2 linked regions of the Streptomyces sp. SN-593 genome follow. The protein of the gene in region 2 binds, or shares a complex with, the protein of the main gene of each other region. Links are inferred from orthologs where the notes say so. Each region holds a gene or a part of one and is shown on either strand. Other genes may lie near its edges.

Region 1 (8,164 bases), 3.5 Mb from region 2 along the record:
GGCGGCCACCCCTCGGGGGTGCACGTTCTCCGCGTCCGCTCCCCGCGGCCCCGGAAGGTGAACGTTTCCCGCCGCAGCGCCCCGCGCCCGCGGTGGGGGTGCCGACACGGTAGGGTCGGGGGTGGTCGGGGACATCCCATATTTCGCAGCCGGAGAGGGACTCCGGCGACTGAGCGAGGAGATCGGTTCGTGACGATCCGGGTAGGCATCAACGGCTTTGGCCGCATCGGTCGTAACTTCTTCCGCGCCATCCTGGAACAGGGTGCGGACATCGAGATCGTGGCCGTCAACGACCTGGGTGACACCGCCACGACGGCGCACCTGCTGAAGTACGACACCATCCTCGGGCGCCTGAAGGCCGAGGTCACGCACACCGCCGACACGATCACCGTGGACGGCCACACCATCAAGGTGCTGGCCGAGCGCGACCCCGCCGCCATCAAGTGGGGCGAGCTGGGCGTGGACATCGTGATCGAGTCCACCGGCATCTTCACCAAGGCGGCCGACGCGGGCAAGCACCTGGCCGGCGGCGCCAAGAAGGTCATCATCTCCGCGCCCGCCACCGACGAGGACATCACCATCGTCATGGGCGTCAACCAGGACGCGTACGACGCGGCGTCGCACCACATCATCTCCAACGCCTCCTGCACCACGAACTGCGTGGCGCCGATGGCGAAGGTGCTGCTGGAGAACTTCGGCATCGTCAAGGGCCTGATGACGACGGTGCACGCGTACACCAACGACCAGCGCATCCTGGACTTCCCGCACAAGGACCTGCGCCGCGCCCGTGCCGCCGCGGAGAACATCATCCCGACCACCACGGGCGCCGCCAAGGCCACCGCGCTGGTCATCCCCGAGCTGGCCGGCAAGCTGGACGGCATGGCCATGCGGGTGCCGGTGCCCACCGGCTCCGTCACCGACCTGGTGGTGGACCTGGAGCGCGAGGTCACCAAGGACGAGGTGAACGCGGCCTTCCAGCAGGCCGCCGAGGGCCAGCTCAAGGGCCTGCTGGAGTACACCGAGGACCCGATCGTCTCCTCGGACATCGTCAACACCCCGGCGTCGTGCACCTTCGACTCGAAGCTGACCATGGTGCAGGGCGGCAGGACCGTCAAGGTCATCGGCTGGTACGACAACGAGTGGGGCTACTCCAACCGCCTGGTGGACCTCGCGGTCTTCGTCGGCGGCCAGCTCTGAGGCACGCCGGAACCGCGGCCGCGTAGCCGTTTCCGTCAGCCACCGCACCGCGATGCGAGCGACAGGGTCCGGACGAGCGCGATGACGCGCCGTCCGGGCCCTGTTCGCGTCGTGTCCGGTGCCGGACCTACTCACAGGAGACCCGACAGATGAAGACGATCGACGACCTGATCGCCGAGGGACAGGTCGAGGGCAAGCGGGTGTTCGTCCGCGCCGACCTCAACGTGCCGCTGGACGGCACCACCATCACCGACGACGGCCGTATCCGGGCCGCGGTGCCGACCGTCGCCAGGCTCGCCGAGGCCGGCGCCACGGTGATCGTCGCCTCGCACCTGGGGCGCCCCAAGGGCGCACCCGACCCGAAGTTCTCGCTCGCCCCGGTCCGCGACCGGCTGGCCGAACTCCTCGGCCGGCAGGTGTTCTTCGGCACCGACACGGTCGGCGACCAGACCCGGCAGGCGCTGGACGGCGCCGCCGCCGGCGACGTGGTGCTGCTGGAGAACCTGCGCTTCTTCCCCGGTGAGACCAGCAAGGACGACGCCGAGCGCGGCGCGTTCGCCGACCGGCTCGCCGCCCTCGCCGACACCTACGTGGGGGACGGCTTCGGCGCGGTGCACCGCAAGCACGCCTCGGTGTACGACCTGCCGGCCCGGCTGCCGCACGCCGCCGGCGGCCTGATCGCGACCGAGGTCGGGGTGCTGAGGAAGCTCACCGAGGAGGTCGCCCGCCCGTACGCGGTGGTGCTCGGCGGCTCGAAGGTGTCCGACAAGCTCGGCGTCATCGACCACCTGCTGGAGAAGGCCGACCGCATCCTGGTCGGCGGCGGCATGGTCTTCACCTTCCTCAAGGCCCAGGGCCACGAGATCGGCAGGAGCCTGTTGCAGGAGGACCAGATCCCGGTCGTCACCGAGTACCTGGAGCGGGCCAGGGCCAAGGGCGTGGAGTTCGTGCTGCCGGTCGACGTGGTCGGCGCCACCAGCTTCCCCGACCTGGAGACGAAGGCCCCCGCCGAGCCGGTCACCGCTCCGGTGGACGCCATCCCGACCGACCTGATCGGCCTGGACATCGGCCCGGAGTCGCGCAAGCTGTTCGCCGCGAAGCTCGCCGACACGGCGACCATCTTCTGGAACGGCCCGATGGGCGTCTTCGAGCACCCCGACTTCGCCGACGGCACCCGCGCCGTGGCGCAGGCGCTGGTGGACGCCCCCGCGTTCAGCGTGGTCGGCGGCGGCGACTCGGCCGCGGCCGTCCGCATCCTGGGATTCGACGAGAACGCTTTCGGCCACATCTCCACCGGCGGCGGCGCCAGCCTGGAGTACCTCGAAGGCAAGACCCTGCCCGGCCTTTCCGCTTTGGAGAACTGAACCCCGATGAGTGAGCAGAGCACCCGCACCCCGCTGATGGCGGGCAACTGGAAGATGAACCTCAACCACCTCGAGGCCATCGCGCACGTCCAGAAGCTCGCGTTCGGCCTCACCGACAAGGACCACGACGCGGTCGAGGTCGCCGTCCTGGTGCCCTTCACCGACCTGCGCTCCGTGCAGACCCTCGTCGACGGCGACCGGCTGCGGATCAAGTACGGCGCGCAGGACGTGTCCGCGCACGACCACGGTGCGTACACGGGCGAAATCTCCGGGCCGATGCTGTCCAAGCTGAAGTGCGAGTACGTCGCGATCGGCCACTCCGAGCGCCGCCAGTACCACGGCGAGGACGAGGAGGTCGTGAACGCCAAGGTGAAGGCCGCCTTCGCGCACGGCCTGACCCCGATCCTGTGCGTCGGCGAGGGCCTGGACGTCCGCAAGGCCGGCAACCAGGTCGGGCACACCCTCGCCCAGCTCGACGGCGCCCTCAAGGACGTCCCCGCGGAGCAGGCGGCGCGGATCGTCGTGGCCTACGAGCCGGTGTGGGCGATCGGCACCGGCGAGGTCGCCACCCCCGAGGACGCCCAGGAGGTCTGCGGGGCGATCCGCGGCCGGCTGGCGGAGCTGTACGACCAGGAGCTCGCCGACGGCGTCCGCATCCAGTACGGCGGCTCGGTCAAGGCGGGCAACGTGGCCGCGATCATGGCCCAGCCGGACGTGGACGGCGCCCTGGTGGGCGGCGCGGCGCTGGACCCGGAGGAGTTCGTCAGGATCGTGCGCTTCCGCGACCAGTGACGGACCGGTGAAGTCGGGGGTCGCGTGAAGTACCCTGTCGGGGCCGGAGTGGTGTGATCGCACCGCCTCCGGCCCCGCGCCGTAACCGTGTACTGCCGTCGTGTAGTCGAGAGAGTTGGTCCAGCCGTGGTCATCGGGTTCTCCATCGCCCTCATCATCTTCAGCATGCTGCTCCTGCTGCTCGTGCTCATGCACAAGGGGAAGGGCGGCGGCCTGTCGGACATGTTCGGCGGCGGCATGCAGTCGTCCGTCGGCGGTTCGTCGGTGGCCGAGCGCAACCTCGACCGGATCACCGTGGTGATCGGCCTGCTCTGGTTCGCGTGCATCGTCACCCTGGGCATCGTCATGAAGACGAGCAACTAGCGGGAGCCGCAAGGGCCCTGCCGGCCCACCCGCGCGGGTGACGCGCGCACCCCGTCCGACTACCGCCGGTTCACGGCGAATTGACGCCGCGTCGTGAAGACGACTTGTCCACGACTTATCATGGACGCGCGTCTTGGGATACCGTGCCCTTTCCCGCCAGGTGCGGGGGCGAACCGGTCTCCGTCGAATGGGCGACCTCGCAGCACCATCACGCAGGGAGTTACGACCGTGGCAAGTGGCAACGCGATCCGTGGCAGTCGGGTCGGAGCGGGGCCGATGGGAGAGGCCGAGCGCGGCGAGTCCGCGCCGCGCCTGCGCATCTCCTTCTGGTGCTCCAACGGACACGAGACCCAGCCGAGTTTCGCCAGCGACGCGCAGATCCCGGAGACCTGGGACTGCCCCCGCTGCGGCTTCCCGGCCGGGCAGGACGAGGAGAACCCGCCGGCGCCGCCGCGCACCGAGCCGTACAAGACCCACCTCGCGTACGTACGCGAACGCCGGTCGGCCGCCGACGGCGAGGCGATCCTCGCCGAGGCGCTGGCGAAGCTGCGCGGCGAGATCTAGGGCCTGTCCGGCGGATCCTGCCGGTCGAGCTCGCGGCGTCCGGCACCGCACCTCCCTGCGTTGTCGAATCATCCATGTACGACCCGGTACGAGGATGTTTCTCCGCCTTGCGATGTACGGCACCGGACGCCGCGAGCTCGACCGGCACGATCCGCCGGACAGGCCCTAGGGCCTTTCGTCCGGTTCTCCGTGGGTGGAGCAGCGGGGTCCGGGGCGCGGCCGCGGTCCCGGCCGCCGTCGGCCCCCGGCCGTCGGGCCGGCTCAGCCTCCTGAGCCGGCCCGACGGCCGGGGGCCTTCCTGCCGGTGCCGGTCCCGGCGATGTGCGCGGTCAGCGCGATGGACGCGGTCGCCCGTTCGTAGGTGAGCTGCGCGACGCGGGCGTAGAGGCAGTCCACGATCAGCAGCACGGAGTGGCGGGTGCCGAAGTTGCCCCGCCGGAAGCTGGTCTCGCCGGAGAACGACGTCAGGTGGACGTCCGCGGCCCGTGCGACGGGCGAGCGCGGGTCGCCCGTGACGGCGACGGTCGCCGCGCCCCGGTCCGCGGCCGTCCGCAGGGGCTCCAGGACCTCGCGGGTGCCGCCCGAGTGCGAGACGGCCACCACGGCGTCCGAGGGCGTCAGCAGGGCCGCCGAGGTCTCCGCGGCGTGCACCTCGGTCCAGGCGTGGGCGGCGCAGCCGATGCCGAACAGCCGGGCCTGCGTCTCGTGGGCCACGATGCCGGAGCCGCCGACCCCGTAGACGTCGATCCTGCGGGCCCGCGCGAGGGCCTGGGCGGCGCGTTCCAGCGCCTCCCGGTCCAACTGCTCCGCGGTGTGCCGCAGGGCCCGCAGGTCGGCCTCCGCGACCACGCCGATTACCTGCTCCAGATCGTCGTCCGGCCCGATCCGGGGACCCAGCGCGGCACTTCGCGGCTCGGCCTCGGCGCGCCCCTGCTCCTGCGCCAGCTCGATCAGGAGCTGCTGGTAGGACTCCAGGCCCAGCGCACGGCAGAACCGGGTCACCGTCGCCTGCGAGGTGCCGGTGCGGCGCCCGAGTTCCGCCGCGGAGCCGTGCGTGGCGGCGACCGGGTCGGCGAGCACCCCCTCGCCGACCTTGCGCAGCGACCCGGACATCCGGGGAAGTTCGGTGCGGATCAGTGCGGTGATCATGACGACCCGTCCCGTCGGGGTTGTGCGCCGGTGAATCCGTCAACCACGATGCGTGGTGATGACGGAAACCTACAACCACCCGGCGGCCGACGGCAGGGGTGCCGGCACGGCCGGTACGGTCCGGCCGCCCCTGGTCGTGGGGATCGACGCGGGCGGCACGCGCAGCCGGGCCTGCCTGGCGGTGGGCGTGCCCGGCGGGCCGGTACTCGGGCGGGGTTGCGGCGGCCCCGGCAACGCGCTGAGCGTCGGGCGGGCCGACCTGACCCGCCACCTCGCGGCCGCCGTCGGCGAGGCCCTGGCCGGGGCACTGCCGGCCGACCCGGAGGCACGGGGCCGGATCGGCGCGGCCTTCGGCGGGTTCGCGGGCGCCGCGCCGGGCGCCGGGCCGGAGCGCGGGGAGGACCTGGCCGTGTCCTGCCTGCGGGACGCGCTGGCCGAGCACGGGGTCACCGGGGTGCCGGTCGGTGTCGGGGGTGACGCCGACGTCGCACTCGCCGCGGCGCCCGGCGCCCCCCGCGACGGGCTGGTCCTGATCGCGGGCACCGGCGCGATCGCCGCGCGGCTGGCCGGGGGCCGCCGCGCCGCGGTGTCCGACGGGCACGGCTGGCTGCTCGGGGACGAGGGCAGCGGGTTCTGGCTGGGCAACCACGGGACGCGGGCGGCGCTGGAGGCGCTGGACGGCCGCGGCCCGTGGACGGCGCTGGTGCCGCGGGTGGTGGCCCACTTCCTGGGCGCTGGTGCGGGCACGGGTGCGGGCGCAGGGGTGGGCGCGGACGCCGCTGTGGGTTCCGGGGGAGAGGGCGTCGGGACCGAGGGCCCGGTGGGCGCCGAGGCACTGCGGCGGGCCCTGGAGGTCGGGCCGTCCAGCGACCCGGTGGCGCGCCACCTGCTCGGCGAGCTCGTCGTCACGCGGGCGTACGCGCAGGCACCGGCCCGGCTGGGCGCGCTCAGCCCGGCCGTGGCCGAGGAGGCGGAACGCGGCGACCAGGTCGCGCGGCGCCTGCTGGACACGGCGGCCGGACTGCTCGCGGCGACCGTGCGCTCGCTGGGACCGCGGCCGGGGGAGCCGCTGGTGGTCACCGGCGGCCTGCTGGCGCCCGGCGGACCGCTGCTGGCGCGGGTGACCGAGCGGCTGGCGGACCGCGGGCTGCGGATCTTCCCGGTGGCCGACGGCTCCACCGGGGCGGCCGCGCTCGCCTGCGACCTGCTCCGGGGGACGCCGGCCGGCACCTGAGCGGCACTTACCGGCTCCGGCCCGGCCCCAGCCCCAGCCCCGGCCTCGGCCTCGGCACCGGCCCCAGCCCGGCCTGTGCCAGTCGGCAGGGGACGGCGATCGGTGGCCCGGTCCGGCGCCGGCCCGAGCCCCGTCCCGGCACCGGTCCGCGGCGGCGGGTCCGGCACCCGGGTGCCTTGACGGGCGGAGCTGGTTCAATGTTTCATCGAAGCGTCGGACGGTTGGTTCGATCAACCCGAACCGTCCGGCGGCAGGACTTCCGCAGCAGGACTTCCGCAAAGGGGACCCGGGCATGGCCGAGGGACAGATCAGCGCCGCGACGTTCGCCGACGAGGGACGCGCCGCGGTGGAGCGGGCGATCGCCGCGAACAAGGAGTCCGTGGCGGCCGCCGGCCGGCTGCTCGCCGACAGCGTGGCCGCCGACGGCGTGGTCCACGGCTTCGGCACCGGTCACTCGCAGGCCACGGTGCTGGAACTCGTCGGCCGGGCCGGCGGCCTGATCCCCACCAACCGGATCGGGCTCACCGACCTGGTGCTGCGCGGCGGCGAGGACCGCTCGGTGCTCGCCGACCCGCTGCTGGAGCGTTCCCCCGGCCTGGCCCGGCGGCTGTACGACCTGGCCACGCCGCGCCCGCAGGACGTGTTCGTGATCGTCTCCAACTCCGGCGTGAACAACTCGATCGTGGACATGGCGCTGCACGTCAAGGAGGCCGGCCACCCGTTGATCGCGCTCACCTCGCTCGCCCACACCCGCGCGGTGCCCGCCCTGCACGCCAGCGGCAAGCGGCTGGCCGACCTCGCGGACGCCGTGCTCGACAACTGCGCCCCGGCCGGCGACGCGCTGCTGCCGCTGCCGGACGGCGGCGCCCTGTGCGGGGTGTCCACGATCACCTCGGCGCTGCTGGTGCAGATGGTCGTCGCCGAGGCCGTCGGGCTGCTGGCCGCCGAGGGCCGCGACGCCCCGGTCTACGTCTCCGCGAACCTCCCCGGCGGCCACGAGCGCAACGCGGTGCTGGAGGAGCGCTACGCGGGCCGCATCCACCGCGGCGGCTTCTGACCCGCCGTCCGCCACCCGGGGCGCCGACCTGCCGTCCGCCACCCGGGGTGCCGCCCCGGTGCCGTCACGGCCGGTGCGCGGCACACCCGGGTGCCGGATCTCGTTCCGCCACGTCATCAATTAGTTTGGGTGTCGCAGCGAGGACGAGGAGAAGTGGACTGATGTCCGAAACGAACGCGCAGGGCACCCCCCGGCTCGACCGCCGCCCCGAGTGGCAGGCGCTCGCCAAGCACGGCGGGGAACTGTCCGGCACCCATCTGCGGGACCTGTTCGACCGCGACCCCGACCGGGGGAGCCGCTACACCCTCCAGGTCGGCGACCTCCACCTGGACTACTCCAAGCAGCTCGTCACCGACGAGACCCTCCGGCTGCTGCGCGAACTCGCCGCGGCGACCGGGGTGTTCGAGCTGCGCGACGCCATGTTCGCCGGCGAGCGGATCAACG
Region 2 (8,007 bases):
GACCGAGCTGCGCCAGCTTGGCGACGAGGACCTCGTCGGCAAGCTGCGTGAGGCCAAGGAGGAGCTGTTCAACCTCCGCTTCCAGGCGGCCACCGGACAGCTTGAGAACAACTCCCGGCTCAAGACCGTCCGCAAGGACATCGCCCGGATCTACACCCTCATGCGTGAGCGTGAGCTCGGCATCGAGACGGTGGAGAGCGCCTGATGAGCGAGAAGAATGTGACTGAGACCAACGCGCGCGGCTTCCGCAAGACCCGTGAGGGCCTCGTGGTCAGCGACAAGATGGACAAGACCGTGGTGGTCGCCGTCGAGGACCGCGTGAAGCACGCGCTCTACGGCAAGGTCATCCGCCGCACCAACAAGCTCAAGGCCCACGACGAGCAGAACGCCGCCGGCATCGGCGACCGCGTGCTCCTCATGGAGACCCGGCCGCAGTCCGCGACCAAGCGGTGGCGCGTCGTGGAGATCCTCGAGAAGGCCAAGTAGCCAAGTAATTCCTGCGGGGATTCCCTCGCAGGACGGTTCCGCCAGGCTCGGCGGGCGCCGCGTGGAGTGCTCCGCGCGGCGCCCGCCGGGAACCGGCAGACAAACAGGAGATAGACGTGATCCAGCAGGAGTCGCGACTTCGTGTCGCCGACAACACTGGTGCCAAGGAGATCCTTTGCATCCGTGTTCTCGGTGGCTCGGGTCGCCGCTACGCGGGCATCGGTGACGTCATCGTCGCCACCGTCAAGGACGCGATCCCCGGTGGCAACGTGAAGAAGGGCGAGGTCGTCAAGGCTGTCGTCGTGCGCACCGTCAAGGAGCGCCGCCGTGCCGACGGCTCGTACATCCGCTTCGACGAGAACGCGGCGGTCATCCTCAAGAACGACGGTGACCCCCGCGGCACCCGCATCTTCGGCCCGGTCGGCCGTGAGCTGCGCGAGAAGAGGTTCATGAAGATCGTCTCGCTCGCGCCGGAGGTGCTGTAACCGATGAAGATCAAGAAGGGCGACCTGGTTCAGGTCATCACCGGCAAGGACAAGGGCAAGCAGGGCAAGGTCATCGTGGCCTACCCCCGCGAGGACCGGGTCCTGGTCGAGGGTGTCAACCGGGTCAAGAAGCACACCAAGGCCGGCCAGACCGACCGCGGTTCGAAGACCGGCGGGATCATCACCACCGAGGCGCCGATCCACGTCAGCAACGTGCAGCTTGTTGTTGAGAAGGACGGCAAGAAGGTCGTGACCCGCGTCGGCTACCGCTTCGACGACGAGGGCACCAAGATCCGCGTTGCCAAGCGGACCGGTGAGGACATCTGAGATGACTACTGCAACTTCAGGTGCCGCTGCCACCAGCACCGCTCCGCGTCTCAAGTCGCGCTACCGCGAGGAGATCGCGGGCAAGCTGCGTGAGCAGTTCGAGTACGAGAACGTCATGCAGATCCCCGGTCTCACCAAGATCGTGGTCAACATGGGTGTGGGCGACGCCGCCCGCGACTCCAAGCTGATCGAGGGCGCGATCCGCGACCTCGCCACGATCACCGGTCAGAAGCCGCAGGTCACCAAGGCCCGTAAGTCCATCGCGCAGTTCAAGCTGCGCGAGGGTCAGCCGATCGGCGCGCACGTCACGCTGCGCGGTGACCGGATGTGGGAGTTCCTGGACCGCCTGCTGTCGCTGGCGCTGCCGCGTATCCGCGACTTCCGCGGCCTGTCGCCGAAGCAGTTCGACGGCCGGGGCAACTACACCTTCGGTCTCACGGAGCAGGTCATGTTCCACGAGATCGACCAGGACAAGATCGACCGGGTCCGGGGCATGGACATCACCGTGGTCACCACGGCGACCAACGACGACGAGGGTCGTGCCCTCCTTCGTCACCTCGGCTTCCCGTTCAAGGAGAACTGACCGTGGCGAAGAAGGCTCTGATCGCTAAGTCGGCTCGCAAGCCCAAGTTCGCTGTGCGCGCGTACAACCGCTGCCAGCGCTGTGGCCGGCCGCACTCCGTCTACCGCAAGTTCGGCCTGTGCCGCGTGTGCCTTCGTGAGATGGCCCACCGTGGCGAGCTGCCGGGCGTGACCAAGAGCTCCTGGTAGTCCCCTCCCGGACATCAGGACCCGATCCACTACGCCGTAGGTCCCCGCACCACACCCGCTCCCGGCTCCGGCCGGGGGAGAGGGACGGAGCAGACAGGAAACCCCGGCGAGAGAGGCCCAGGGCCAACTCATGACCATGACCGACCCCATCGCAGACATGCTGACCCGTCTGCGCAACGCGAACTCGGCGTACCACGACGACGTCGCGATGCCGTTCAGCAAGATCAAGTCGCACATCGCGGAGATCCTCCAGCAGGAGGGCTACATCACCGGCTGGAAGGTCGAGGAGGCCGAGGTCGGCAAGAACCTCATCCTCGAGCTGAAGTTCGGCCCCAACCGCGAGCGCTCGATCGCCGGCATCAAGCGGATCAGCAAGCCGGGTCTTCGGGTCTACGCAAAGTCCACCAACCTGCCTCGGGTGCTGGGCGGCCTCGGCGTGGCGATCATCTCCACGTCGCACGGACTGCTCACCGGCCAGCAGGCGCAGAAGAAGGGCGTGGGTGGGGAAGTCCTCGCCTACGTCTGGTAACCGGGAAAGAGAGGTAGAGCAATGTCGCGCATCGGCAAGCTGCCCATCTCGGTTCCCGCCGGAGTGGACGTCACCATCGACGGCCGCACGGTCGCGGTGAAGGGCCCCAAGGGTTCGCTCACCCACACCGTCGCCGCGCCGATCGAGATCGCAAAGGGCGAGGACGGCGTGCTGCTGGTCACCCGCCCCAACGACGAGCGTGTCTCGAAGGCCCTGCACGGCCTGTCCCGCACGCTGGTGGCGAACATGATCACCGGCGTGACCGCGGGCTACAGCAAGTCCCTTGAGATCAGCGGTGTCGGGTACCGCGTCCAGGCGAAGGGCTCCAACCTGGAGTTCTCGCTCGGGTACAGCCACCCGATCCTCGTCGAGGCCCCCGAGGGCATCGCCTTCAAGGTCGAGTCCCCGGTGAAGTTCTCCGTCGAGGGCATCGACAAGCAGAAGGTCGGCGAAGTGGCCGCCAACATCCGCAAGTTGCGGAAGCCTGACCCGTACAAGGCGAAGGGCGTCAAGTACGCCGGCGAGGTCATCCGCCGCAAGGTCGGAAAGGCTGGTAAGTAGCCATGGCATACGGTGTCAAGATCGCCAAGGGCAAGGCGTACAAGGGTGCGGCGCTCAAGCGGCGCCACATCCGGGTCCGCAAGCGCGTCAACGGTACGTCCGAGCGCCCGCGCCTGGTGGTGACGCGGTCCAACCGCGGCATCGTGGCGCAGGTGATCGACGACCTGGCGGGCCACACGCTCGCGTCGGCGTCGACCCTGGACGCGTCCATCCGCGGCGGCGAAGGCGACAAGAGCGCCAAGGCGAAGCAGGTCGGCCAGCTCGTGGCCGAGCGTGCGAAGGCCAAGGGCGTCGAAGCTGTCGTCTTCGACCGTGGCGGCAACCAGTACGCTGGGCGGATCGCCGCCCTGGCGGACGCCGCCCGCGAGGCCGGCCTGAAGTTCTGAGCCGCCCGTCGCGGCAGCGACTTCAACGGTTGCTGCGTTGCTAGCGGAGAAACGCTAAGAGGATCGAGAGGTAATTCCAATGGCTGGACCCCAGCGCCGCGGAAGCGGTGCCGGTGGCGGCGAGCGACGGGACCGTAAGGACCGGCGGGACGGCGGCCAGCAGGCCGAGAAGACCGCCTACGTCGAGCGGGTCGTCGCGATCAACCGCGTCGCCAAGGTTGTGAAGGGTGGTCGTCGCTTCAGCTTCACCGCGCTGGTCGTGGTGGGCGACGGTGACGGCACCGTCGGTGTCGGCTACGGCAAGGCCAAGGAGGTGCCGGCCGCCATCGCCAAGGGTGTGGAGGAGGCCAAGAAGCACTTCTTCAAGGTCCCCCGTATCCAGGGCACCATCCCGCACCCGATCCAGGGCGAGAAGGCCGCGGGCGTCGTCCTGCTCAAGCCGGCTTCCCCCGGTACCGGTGTGATCGCCGGTGGCCCGGTGCGAGCCGTGCTGGAGTGCGCGGGCATCCACGACGTGCTGTCCAAGAGCCTCGGCTCGGACAACGCGATCAACATCGTGCACGCCACGGTGGCCGCGCTCCAGGGCCTTCAGCGGCCCGAGGAGATCGCCGCCCGCCGCGGTCTGCCGATCGAGGACGTCGCGCCCGCCGCGCTGCTGCGCGCCCGGGCCGGAGTGGGTGTGTGATGGCGCGCCTGAAGGTCACGCAGACCAAGTCCTACATCGGCAGCAAGCAGAACCACCGTGACACCCTGCGTTCGCTCGGGCTCAAGCGCCTGCACGACGTCGTGGTCAAGGAGGACCGCCCGGAGATCCGCGGCATGGTCCACACCGTCCGCCACCTCGTCACGGTCGAGGAGGTCGACTGATCATGGGTGACAACCCGATCAAGGTGCACAACCTCCGTCCGGCTCCGGGCGCCAAGACCGCCAAGACCCGCGTGGGTCGCGGCGAGGCGTCCAAGGGCAAGACGGCCGGTCGCGGCACCAAGGGCACCAAGGCCCGCTACCAGGTTCCGGAGCGCTTCGAGGGCGGGCAGATGCCCCTCCACATGCGGCTCCCGAAGCTCAAGGGCTTCAAGAACCCGTTCCGCACCGAGTACCAGGTCGTCAACCTGGACAAGCTCGCGGCCCTCTACCCCGAGGGTGGCGAGGTCACCGTTGCCGACCTGGTCGCCAAGGGTGCCGTGCGCAAGAACCAGCTCGTCAAGGTGCTCGGCACCGGCGACGTCTCCGTGGCCCTGCAGGTGACCGTTGACGCGGTCTCCGGCTCCGCCAAGGAGAAGATCACCGCCGCCGGCGGCACCGTCACCGAGCTCGTCTGAGCCGGATGTGCAACCCGACCGGGGACGCCCAGTACCTCAGGGCGTCCCCGGTCGTTCTTTTCTGTGAATTTTCCCTGGCCGATGGGTCATTCCTACCGGGGGCACGTCGCCGGTAAGGTGGCCGAGCCCCTATCCGTCAGAAATCTCACCAGAGACCGTCCTTCCGCCGTGGCGCGGGGGGTGCAGGAGGCACCGTGCTCACCGCGTTCGCCCGGGCGTTCAGGACGCCCGACCTGCGCAAGAAGCTGCTCTTCACGCTCGCCATCATCGTGGTGTACCGGCTGGGCGCGCACGTGCCGGTGCCGGGGATCGACTTCGGCGTGGTCAACGACTGCGTGAAGCAGACGAAGGGCAACAACAGCCTCTTCGGTCTGGTCAACATGTTCAGTGGCGGAGCGCTGCTCCAGCTCACCATCTTCGCACTCGGGATCATGCCGTACATCACGGCGAGCATCATCCTGCAACTGCTGACCGTGGTGATCCCGCGCCTGGAGGCCCTGAAGAAGGAGGGGCAGGCCGGTACCACCAAGATCACGCAGTACACCCGGTACCTGACGGTCGCGCTGGCGATCCTCCAGGGCACCGGCCTGGTGGCCACCGCCCGCTCCGGCAACCTCTTCTCGACCTGCACCCAGGGCAACGACATCGTCCCGAACCAGTCGATCTTCACCACCGTCACCATGGTCACGTGCATGACCGCGGGCACCGTGATGATCATGTGGCTGGGCGAGCTGATCACCGACCGCGGCATCGGCAACGGCATGTCGATCCTGATGTTCGTCTCGATCGCGGCCGGCTTCCCCGGCTCGCTGTGGGGCATCAAGGTCTCCGGCACCATCGCGGGCGGCTGGGTCGAGTTCATCTCCGTGATCCTGATCGGCCTGGTCATGGTGGGCCTGGTGGTCTTCGTCGAGCAGGCGCAGCGCCGCATCCCGGTGCAGTACGCGAAGCGCATGATCGGCCGCCGGTCCTACGGCGGCACCTCGACGTACATCCCGCTCAAGGTGAACCAGGCGGGTGTGATCCCGGTCATCTTCGCCTCGTCGCTGCTCTACATCCCGGCGCTGATCGTCCAGTTCTCCGGGTCGACGGCGGGCTGGGCGCAGTGGATCAGCCGCAACTTCACCAAGGGCGACCACCCGGCGTACATGGCCGCCTACTTCCTGCTGATCGTCTTCTTCGCCTTCTTCTACGTCGCGATCTCCTTCAACCCCGAGGAAGTCGCCGACAATATGAAGAAGTATGGTGGGTTCATCCCGGGTATCCGGGCCGGTCGTCCCACCGCTGAGTACCTGAGTTACGTCCTCAACCGCATCACGTGGCCCGGTTCGCTGTACCTGGGTCTGATCGCCCTCGTTCCGACGGTCGCCATCGCGATCTTCAACGGGAGCAACGGCAACTTCCCTCTGGGTGGCACCAGCATCCTCATCATCGTCGGTGTGGGTCTGGAGACCGTGAAGCAGATCGAAAGCCAGCTCCAGCAGCGCAACTACGAAGGGTTCCTCCGCTGATGCGTATCGTCCTGGTCGGGCCGCCCGGCGCAGGCAAGGGGACGCAGGCCGCGTTCCTCGCCAAGAACCTCTCGATCCCGCACATCTCCACGGGCGACCTGTTCCGCGCCAACATCAGTCAGGGCACCGACCTGGGCAAGCAGGCGAAGGCGTACATGGACGCCGGCGACCTGGTGCCCGACGAGGTCACGATCGGCATGGCCGAGGACCGGCTGGACCAGCCGGACGCGGCCGGTGGCTTCCTGCTCGACGGCTTCCCGCGCAACGAGCAGCAGGCGCGGGCGCTGGACGTCTACCTGGCGCGGCACGAGATCGCGCTGGACGGCGTGCTGGACCTGGAGGTCCCCGAGGAAGAGGTGGTCAAGCGGATCGCCGGCCGCCGGATCTGCCGCAACGACGGCTCGCACGTCTTCCACGTCGAGTACAAGCAGCCGAAGGAGGAGGGCGTCTGCGACGAGTGCGGCGGCGAGCTGTACCGGCGCGACGACGACGCCCCGGACAAGGTCCGCAACCGGCTGGAGATCTACCACCGCGAGACCGAGCCGATCATCGACTACTACAAGAAGCAGGGCCTGGTCGTGACGATCTCCGCGCTCGGCGCGGTGGCCGAGGTGACCACGCGGGCCATGACGGCCCTGCGCGCGGACGCCGGCGAGCCGACCGCGTAGGTCCCGGCGCCGGCCGGACCGGTGCATGTGCACACCACGGCCGTGGTGCCCCGACGGGCGCCACGGCCGTATGGTTGGGGTGGCAAGGACCTGACCGAACAGGGACCCAAGGCAGCAAGGAAGGCGTCGGCCGCGATGGTGGAGCTGAAGACCCCGGAGCAGATCGCGAAGATGCGGGAGGCCGGTCTGGTCGTCGCGGCGATCCACGAGGCGACCCGGGCGGCGGCGGTGCCCGGCGCCACCACCAGGGACCTGGACGAGGTCGCCGCGAAGGTGATCGCCGACCACGGCGCGAAGCCCAACTTCCTGGGCTACGGCGGCTTCCCGGGCAACATCTGCACGTCGGTCAACGACGTGGTGGTGCACGGCATCCCCGACTCCGTGACGGTGCTCAAGGACGGCGACATCCTCGCGGTGGACGCGGGCGCGATCGTGGACGGCTGGCACGGCGACGCGGCCTTCACCTGCCTGGTGGGCACCGGACACGCCCCGGAGCTGGCGGAGTTGAGCCGGGTCACCGAGGAGTCCATGTGGGCCGGGATCGCCGCCTTCCGCAAGGGCAACCGGCTGGACGACATCTCGCAGGCGGTCGAGTCGTACATCCGCCGCCAGCCGCGGCCGGCCTCGGGCAAGTACGGCATCGTGGAGGGGTACGGCGGGCACGGCATCGGCAGCCAGATGCACATGGACCCGCACGTGCTCAACTACGTCACCAAGAAGCGCGGTCGCGGCATCCGGCTGGTGCCCGGGCTGTGCCTGGCGATCGAGCCGATGGTGACGCTCGGCACCCCGCACACCCACGTGCTGGAGGACGAGTGGACCGTCAAGTCCGACGACGGCTCCTGGTCCGCGCACTGGGAGCACACCATCGCGCTGACCGAGCAGGGCCCGCTGGTGCTCACCGCCCCCGACGGCGGCCGGGCCAAGCTCGCGGAGTACGGCGTCACCACCGCCCCCGATC

What was found.
Region 1: the proteins of secY (region 2) and secG are in contact, whole or in part, in a crystal structure (PDB 5AWW), measured with the Thermus thermophilus proteins. The link is inferred for Streptomyces sp. SN-593 from one-to-one orthologs. Residues at the interface, in WP_096411648.1 of Thermus thermophilus: Leu14, Gln16, Arg17, Phe20, Ile34, Pro35, Pro37, Ile72, Arg108, Arg109, Asn112, Gln113, Arg116, Ile117, Ile120, Pro145, Gly146, Trp147, Phe152, Phe155, Val156, Val159, Thr160, Val162, Ala163, Gly164, Ala166, Leu167, Trp170, Glu173; in WP_223903268.1 of Thermus thermophilus: Tyr5, Ile9, Tyr12, Leu13, Ala16, Leu19, Val20, Val23, Leu24, Gln26, Glu27, Pro28, Gln30, Gly31, Ala32, Asp34, Leu35, Met36, Gly37, Gly38, Ser39, Ala40, Asp41, Leu42, Phe43, Ala45, Arg46, Val48, Tyr53, Thr56.

Annotation. Positions count from the first base shown.
Region 1 is NZ_AP018365.1:1,717,984-1,726,147, reverse strand. Bases 2,145-5,097 are described here. They hold secG (preprotein translocase subunit SecG), read left to right. Parts: upstream 2,145-3,479; coding sequence 3,480-3,716; downstream 3,717-5,097. Other genes in these bases: RVR_RS07215 (MurR/RpiR family transcriptional regulator), read right to left, coding at 4,542-5,097; RVR_RS07220 (RNA polymerase-binding protein RbpA), read left to right, coding at 3,945-4,280; tpiA (triose-phosphate isomerase), read left to right, coding at 2,568-3,353; RVR_RS37400 (phosphoglycerate kinase), read left to right, coding at 2,145-2,561. Also shown: gap (type I glyceraldehyde-3-phosphate dehydrogenase), read left to right, coding at 190-1,197; more of RVR_RS37400, read left to right, coding at 1,347-2,144; more of RVR_RS07215, read right to left, coding at 5,098-5,429; RVR_RS07210 (N-acetylglucosamine kinase), read left to right, coding at 5,488-6,663; RVR_RS07205 (sugar isomerase domain-containing protein), read left to right, coding at 6,956-7,720; pgi (glucose-6-phosphate isomerase), read left to right, coding at 7,882-8,164. UniProt on the Bacillus subtilis protein: Involved in protein export. Participates in an early event of protein translocation.
Region 2 is NZ_AP018365.1:5,233,227-5,241,233, forward strand. The notes cover bases 4,424-7,219. They hold secY (preprotein translocase subunit SecY), read left to right. Parts: upstream 4,424-5,061; coding sequence 5,062-6,378; downstream 6,379-7,219. Other genes in these bases: rplO (50S ribosomal protein L15), read left to right, coding at 4,424-4,867; RVR_RS22275 (adenylate kinase), read left to right, coding at 6,378-7,046; map (type I methionyl aminopeptidase), read left to right, coding at 7,182-7,219. In the rest of the region: rpmC (50S ribosomal protein L29), read left to right, coding at 1-205; rpsQ (30S ribosomal protein S17), read left to right, coding at 205-486; rplN (50S ribosomal protein L14), read left to right, coding at 603-971; rplX (50S ribosomal protein L24), read left to right, coding at 975-1,298; rplE (50S ribosomal protein L5), read left to right, coding at 1,300-1,881; RVR_RS22235 (type Z 30S ribosomal protein S14), read left to right, coding at 1,884-2,069; rpsH (30S ribosomal protein S8), read left to right, coding at 2,200-2,598; rplF (50S ribosomal protein L6), read left to right, coding at 2,620-3,159; rplR (50S ribosomal protein L18), read left to right, coding at 3,162-3,545; rpsE (30S ribosomal protein S5), read left to right, coding at 3,625-4,230; rpmD (50S ribosomal protein L30), read left to right, coding at 4,230-4,412; more of rplO, read left to right, coding at 4,415-4,423; more of map, read left to right, coding at 7,220-8,007. UniProt on the Bacillus subtilis protein: The central subunit of the protein translocation channel SecYEG. Consists of two halves formed by TMs 1-5 and 6-10.